Linked DNA regions of Caldimonas brevitalea. The protein of the gene in region 2 interacts with the protein of the main gene of each other region in a pairwise test. Links are inferred from orthologs where the notes say so. Each region holds a gene or a part of one and is shown on either strand. Other genes may lie near its edges.

The links.
Region 1: the proteins of AAW51_RS01680 (region 2) and AAW51_RS07740 interact in binary tests that used the Escherichia coli proteins (3 or more experiments, as listed by UniProt). The link is inferred for Caldimonas brevitalea from one-to-one orthologs.

The regions. Positions count from the first base shown.
Region 1 is NZ_CP011371.1:1,759,817-1,763,019, reverse strand. The notes cover bases 85-3,083. They hold AAW51_RS07740 (LytR/AlgR family response regulator transcription factor), read left to right. Parts: upstream 85-1,174; coding sequence 1,175-1,993; downstream 1,994-3,083. Other genes in these bases: AAW51_RS07735 (branched-chain amino acid ABC transporter substrate-binding protein), read left to right, coding at 2,158-3,083; AAW51_RS07745 (sensor histidine kinase), read left to right, coding at 85-1,203. In the rest of the region: more of AAW51_RS07745, read left to right, coding at 58-84; more of AAW51_RS07735, read left to right, coding at 3,084-3,203. UniProt on the Escherichia coli protein: Member of the two-component regulatory system BtsS/BtsR, which is part of a nutrient-sensing regulatory network composed of BtsS/BtsR, the low-affinity pyruvate signaling system YpdA/YpdB and their respective target proteins, BtsT and YhjX.
Region 2 is NZ_CP011371.1:379,396-382,393, forward strand. Bases 61-2,854 are described here. They hold AAW51_RS01680 (glutamate-5-semialdehyde dehydrogenase), read left to right. Parts: upstream 61-714; coding sequence 715-1,995; downstream 1,996-2,854. Other genes in these bases: AAW51_RS01675 (AEC family transporter), read left to right, coding at 61-660; queC (7-cyano-7-deazaguanine synthase QueC), read left to right, coding at 2,000-2,722; AAW51_RS01690 (LemA family protein), read left to right, coding at 2,795-2,854. Outside these bases: more of AAW51_RS01675, read left to right, coding at 1-60; more of AAW51_RS01690, read left to right, coding at 2,855-2,998. UniProt on the Escherichia coli protein: Catalyzes the NADPH-dependent reduction of L-glutamate 5-phosphate into L-glutamate 5-semialdehyde and phosphate. The product spontaneously undergoes cyclization to form 1-pyrroline-5-carboxylate.

The sequences.
Region 1 (3,203 bases), 1.4 Mb from region 2 along the record:
CACGGCCCGGCCGCCTGAAGGCGCTCGCTCCACAGTACCGAGCACGGAGGCTCCCCGATGAGCGATCCGATCGGTCGCCCGACCGCCGCCGTGATGTCACCGCTCGCCGGCCCCCAGTGGCGGCCGTTGCTGCGGCGCGGCGCGGTCAACGCCGTGATGTGCATCGCTGTCGGGCTCGCGGTCTATGCAGCCCAACGCCAGCACCTCGGCGTCAGCATCGCCTACTCGCTGTGCATCGGCGTGCCCTGCTGGTTGTTCATCGACGTCTCCCGCATCCTCGTGGCACGCCGCCTGCACGCCGCCGACCCCGGGTCCACGCCCGCCCGCTACGGCTGGCCCGGCTGGCGCTGGATGGCCGTTTGCGTGGTCGGCGGCGTCGCGCTGGCCTATCCCCTCGGCGTCCAGCTGGCACGTGCCTTGACCGGCCACCCGGTGCAGCCGTCGTCCGGCAGCCTGCCCGCGTACGTGTCGCTGCTGGGCCTGTCCCTCGCGGTGGCCGTCGGCGCCAGCTATTTCTTCTACTCCGCCAACCGCGTCTCGAGCGCGGACGCCGAAGCCCAGGCCGCCCGCCGCCTCGCCACCGAACACCAGTTGCGGCTGCTGCAGGCCCAGCTCGAACCGCACATGCTGTTCAACACGCTGGCCAACCTGCGCGCCCTGATCGCGCTCGACCCGCCAGCCGCGCAAGCCATGCTCGACCGGCTGATCGCCTTCTTGCGCGCCAGCCTGAGCGCATCGCGCACCGAGTGGCACAGCCTGGCGGCAGAGTTCGCACGCCTCGACGACTACCTGCAGTTGATGCAAGTGCGCATGGGCCCGCGCCTGCAAGCGCATTTCGAGTTGCCCGCCGACCTGGCCGCCGAGCCGGTGCCGCCGCTGCTGCTGCAGCCTCTCGTCGAGAACGCCATCCAGCACGGGCTGGAGCCGGCGGTCGACGGCGGGCGGCTGGAGGTGTCGGCGGCCCGCGACGACGGTGGGCTGAAGCTGGTGGTGCGAGACACCGGCGTCGGGCTGCAGAGCGCACCCGCTGGCCGCCACCACACCGGCTTCGGGCTCGAACAAGTGCGCCAGCGCCTCGCGGCGGTGTACGGTGGCCGAGCCTCGCTGCGGCTCGCCGCGGCCGGGCCCGGGCCCGGCACCGTTGCCGAAATCCACCTGCCTCACACCGTCCGAGATGGCACCGCCGACCGCCCTGATCGCTGAAGACGAACCCTTGCTGGCCCATGCGCTGCAGACCGAGCTGGCGAAGGCCTGGCCCGAGCTGCGGGTGCTGCCGCTGGCCGCCAACGGTACCGCTGCACTCGAGCAGGCGCTGGCGCAGCGCCCCTCGGTCTGTTTCCTGGACATCCGCATGCCGGGGCTGAGCGGACTGGAGGTCGCCCAGGCCCTGGCCGAGGATTGGCCCGAGGACGCGAACGACCTGCCGCTCATCGTGTTCGTCACCGCTTACGACCAGTACGCGGTGCAGGCCTTCGAGACCGCGGCCGTCGACTACCTGCTCAAACCGGTGGCACCGGCCCGGCTGGCGCAGTGCTGTGCCCGGCTGCGCGAGACGCTGGCCCGGCGCAGCCAGGCGGGTGCGGCGGTGCACACCGACCCCCTGCTGGCACAGTTGCGCGGTCTGCTGCTGCAACACGCGGACATACCATCGTCCCCGCATCGGCCCGCGCCACTGCAGGTGCTGCAGGCAGCGGTCGGCCACCACATCCACCTCGTCCCGGTGGCCGAGGTGTTGTATTTCGAAGCGGCGGACAAGTACGTGCGGGTGGTGACGGCCGAGCGCGACTATCTGATCCGCACCGCGCTGCGCGAACTGCTGCCCCAACTTGACGCAGAGCAGTTCTGGCAGGTGCACCGTGGCACGGTGGTACGGGCCAGCGCGATCCATTCCATACAACGACATGAGACCGGCAAACTCAGCCTGGTGCTGAAGGACGGAGCAGGCACGCTGGCCGTCAGCCGGCTCTACGCCACGCGCTTCAAAGCAATGTGACACCCCGATCGCGGACGAAGTGTTGCACTCACTTGCCGTCCTTTTCGGCGGTGATACCCACCAGAATCGGGGGTTTCATCGCCAATCTTGGCTCAAAACCTGCAGTCCGGCCCGGCCAGCGCGATTACATTTCGTATCATCGCGCCAACCTGAGGAGTACCTGAATGTTCCGTTCCCTGCCCGGCCTGGGCGCCTTGACCGCCATCAGTCTGGCCCTTGCGGCCTGCTCACCCATTCCGGACACCGTCAAGATCGGCGTGGCGCAACCCTTGTCCGGGCCGCTCGCGGCATTGGGTCAGGACATGCTCCGCGGGGTGGAGCTGGCCGTGAACGACCTCAACCGGCAGGGCCTGAAGATCGACGGCAAGCCGGTCAAGCTCGAAGTGGTGGCGGTCGACGACAAGGCCGACGCCGAGACCGGCAAGGCGGCCGCGCGGCAACTGGCCGCCGCCAAAGTATCAGCCGTCGTCGGCCATCTGAACTCGGGTGTCAGCATGGCGGCGGCGCCGGTCTACGCGGAGCACCACATTCCTCAGCTGGCCATCTCGACCAAGCCCGAGTACACCCGCATGGGCCTGCCCACCACCTTGCGCCTGGTCGCCAACGATGCGTTGCAGGCCAAGGCGATGGGTTCTTATGCCGCGACCGGCCTGAACGGCCGGCGCTATGGGGTGCTCGACGACAACACGCCTTACGGCAAGGGGCTGGCGGACAGCGCGGCCGAGCAGATCAAGGTGCGCAACAAGCCCGTGGCGGTGCGCAAGTCCCTCGACGACAAGACGACCGAATTCGAAGCTTTGGTGGACGAATTGAAGGCCGCCGAGGTGGACGTGATCGTCACCACGCTGGCCGACTTCCAGACGCTGGCGCTGATCGATCAACTCGCGAAGGCCGGGTTGCACAAGATGCAGATCCTGGGCGGCGACACGATCAAGACCGACAAGCTGATCAAGGCGGCGCTGCCCATCAAGGCAGTCTACGCGACCTCGCCCATCATCGAGACGCGCGAGTTCCTGCAGGGCAAGGCCTTCCTCGACAAATACCAGAATGCCTACCAGAGCGAGCCGGTGTATGGCGCGCACTACGCCTACGACGCGGTCTACGTCCTCACCGCGGCCATGCAAAAGGCCCGCAGCGTCGATGGCAAGTTGGTGACCGAGGAACTCAAGCGCATCGACGCACTGGCGCCGGTCACCAATGCGGTGCGTTT
Region 2 (2,998 bases):
GCGACCTTCGGCAACACCGCGCAACTCGGCATCCCGATGGCCGCTGCGCTGTTCGGCGAGCGCGGGCTGTCGATTCACCTGGCCATCGTCAGCGTGCATGCCCTGACGCTGCTGTCGGTCGTGACCGTGCTGGTCGAGCTGGACGTGGCCAAGGCGGCCGCGCGCGAACAGGGCAGCCGCGCGGACCTCCGCCGCATGCTGGGGCTGACGGTGCGCAACACCGTGATCCACCCGGTGGTGCTGCCGGTGCTGGCCGGCCTGGCCTGGAACCTGACCGGCTGGCCGATCGCCGAACCGGTCGACGGCGTGCTGCAGATGCTGGGCGAGGCGGTGGTGCCGGTGTGTCTGGTCGGCATCGGCATGTCGCTCGCGCATTACGGTCTTCAGGGCGCTGCGACCAGCGCCGCGACCTTGGCCGCCGCCAAGCTGCTCGCCCTGCCGCTGCTGGTGCTGCTGGTCGGGCGCTACGCCGCCGGGCTCGACGGCCTGCCGTTGACGGTGATCGTGATGGCGGCGGCCCTGCCCACCGGCAGCAATGCGCTGATGTTTGCGCAGCGCTACCGCACGCAGGAGGGCGAGACCACCGCCGCCATCGTCGTCTCGACGCTGGGCTTCGTGCTGGGCGCGCCGCTGTGGCTGACGCTGGCGGCGGCCTTGTAGGCGCCGCCGACCGCCCCGCTGCGCCCGGCCGCCGGGTTTGCGACAATCTCGCCCATGACCTCCACCGACATCCAGGCCTACATGGCCCATGTGGGCGCCGCCGCCCGGGCCGCCGCCACGCAGATGGCGGCCGCGTCGACGGCTGCGAAGAATGGCGCGCTGCTGCGGCTGGCCGCACTGATCGGCGAGCAGCGCGAGACGCTGCAGGCCGAGAACGCCAAAGACATCGCCGCTGCCGAGCGCAACGGGCTGGCGGCACCGATGGTCGACCGGCTGCGCTTGAACGACAAGGTCATCTCGCAGATGGCCGAGAACTGCGTGCAGGTCGCGGCGCTGCCCGACCCGGTGGGCGAGATCACCAATTTGCGGCGCCGGCCCACCGGCATCAGCGTCGGCCAGATGCGGGTGCCGATCGGCGTGTTCGGCATGATCTACGAGAGCCGCCCCAACGTCACCATCGAAGCGTCGTCGCTGGGCATCAAGAGCGGCAACGCCTGCGTGCTGCGCGGCGGCTCCGAGGCCATCCACTCCAACCTGGCGCTGTGGCGTTTGGTGCAGCAGGCGCTGCGTGAGGCCGGCCTGCCGGCCGAGGGCGTGCAGCTGATCGAGACCACCGACCGTGCCGCGGTCGGCCGGCTGATCTCGATGCCCGAGCATGTCGATTTGATCATCCCGCGCGGCGGCAAATCGCTGATCGAGCGCATCAGCCGCGAGGCCACGGTGCCGGTGATCAAACACCTCGACGGCAATTGCCACGTGTATGTCGATGCGAGCGCCGACCTCGACCTGGCGGTCAAGGTGACCGACAACGCCAAGACGCAGAAATACAGCCCCTGCAACGCCGCGGAATCGCTGCTGGTGCATGCGGCCATCGCGCCGGCGTTCTTGCCGCGCATCGGCGCCGTGTTCGCCGCCAAGGGCGTCGAGATGCGCTGCGATGCGGCGGCGCGGGCGCTGTTGCAGCCGCTGCCGGGTGCGACGGTGGCCGACGCGAGCGAGCAGGACTGGGCCGAGGAATACCTGGCGCCCGTCATCAGCGTCAAGGTGGTGGAGAGCCTGGATGAGGCGATCGCGCACATCAACCGCTACGGCTCGCACCACACCGACGCCATCCTGACCGAGCACCATCCCAACGCGATGCGCTTCTTGCGCGAGGTCGACTCGGCCAGCGTGATGGTGAATGCATCGACCCGCTTTGCCGATGGCTTCGAATACGGCCTGGGTGCCGAGATCGGCATTTCGACCGACAAGTTCCACGCGCGCGGCCCGGTCGGGCTGGAGGGGCTGACGTCGATGAAGTACGTCGTGCTCGGCCAGGGTGAAGTGCGGAGCTGACAACGTGCAAACAGCACTGGACGGTCGTACGGCACTGGTGCTGTTTTCCGGCGGGCAAGACTCGACCGCGTGTCTTGCGTGGGCGCTGCAGCGTTATGCACAGGTCGAGACGGTGGGGTTCGACTATGGCCAGCGGCACCGCATCGAGCTGGACTGCCGGCCACGGGTGCTAAACGAATTGCGGGCCCGGTTTCCCAAGTGGGCGGCACGTTTGGGCCCCGACCACCTGCTCGACCTGTCGCTGCTGGGCCAGATCAGCGACACCGCGCTGACCTCGCAACGCGCCATCGAAATGGCCGACAGCGGCCTCCCCAACACCTTCGTGCCCGGGCGCAACCTGCTGTTCCTGAGCTTCGCGGCGACGCTCGCCTACCGGCGCGGCGCCGCGGTGCTGGTCGGCGGCATGTGCGAGACCGACTACTCGGGCTACCCCGATTGCCGCGACAACACGCTCAAGGCCTTGCAGGTGGCGCTGAGCCTGGGCATGGACCGGCCGCTGGTGATCGAGACGCCGCTGATGTGGCTCGACAAGGCGCAGACCTGGGCCTTGTCGCACACGCTGGGGGGTGATGCCCTCAACGAGTTGATCGTCGAGCACACCCACACCTGCTACCTGGGGGAGCGAGGGCAGCGCCACCCATGGGGCCACGGTTGCGGCAGCTGCCCGGCCTGCGAACTGCGCCGGCGCGGCTACGAAGGTTATCTGGCGCGCGACGCCAACCCGTAGCCGGGCGCCGCTTGGAGCCGTGCTGCGGCTGTCGTAGAGTCGCGGGACTTTCCGCTGATGGATGAACAAGCGATGAGCACAACGCAGATTGTGGGATGGGTCGCGGTCGCAGTACTGCTGTTCTGGATGGTGGGCGCTTACAACCGCCTGGTGCGCTTGCGCAACGCCATTGCCAATGCCTTTGCCCAGATCGACGTGCAGCTGAAACGCCGCTACGACCTGATCCCCAACCTGGTCGAGACGGCCAAGCGCTACATCGCGCATGAACGCGAAACA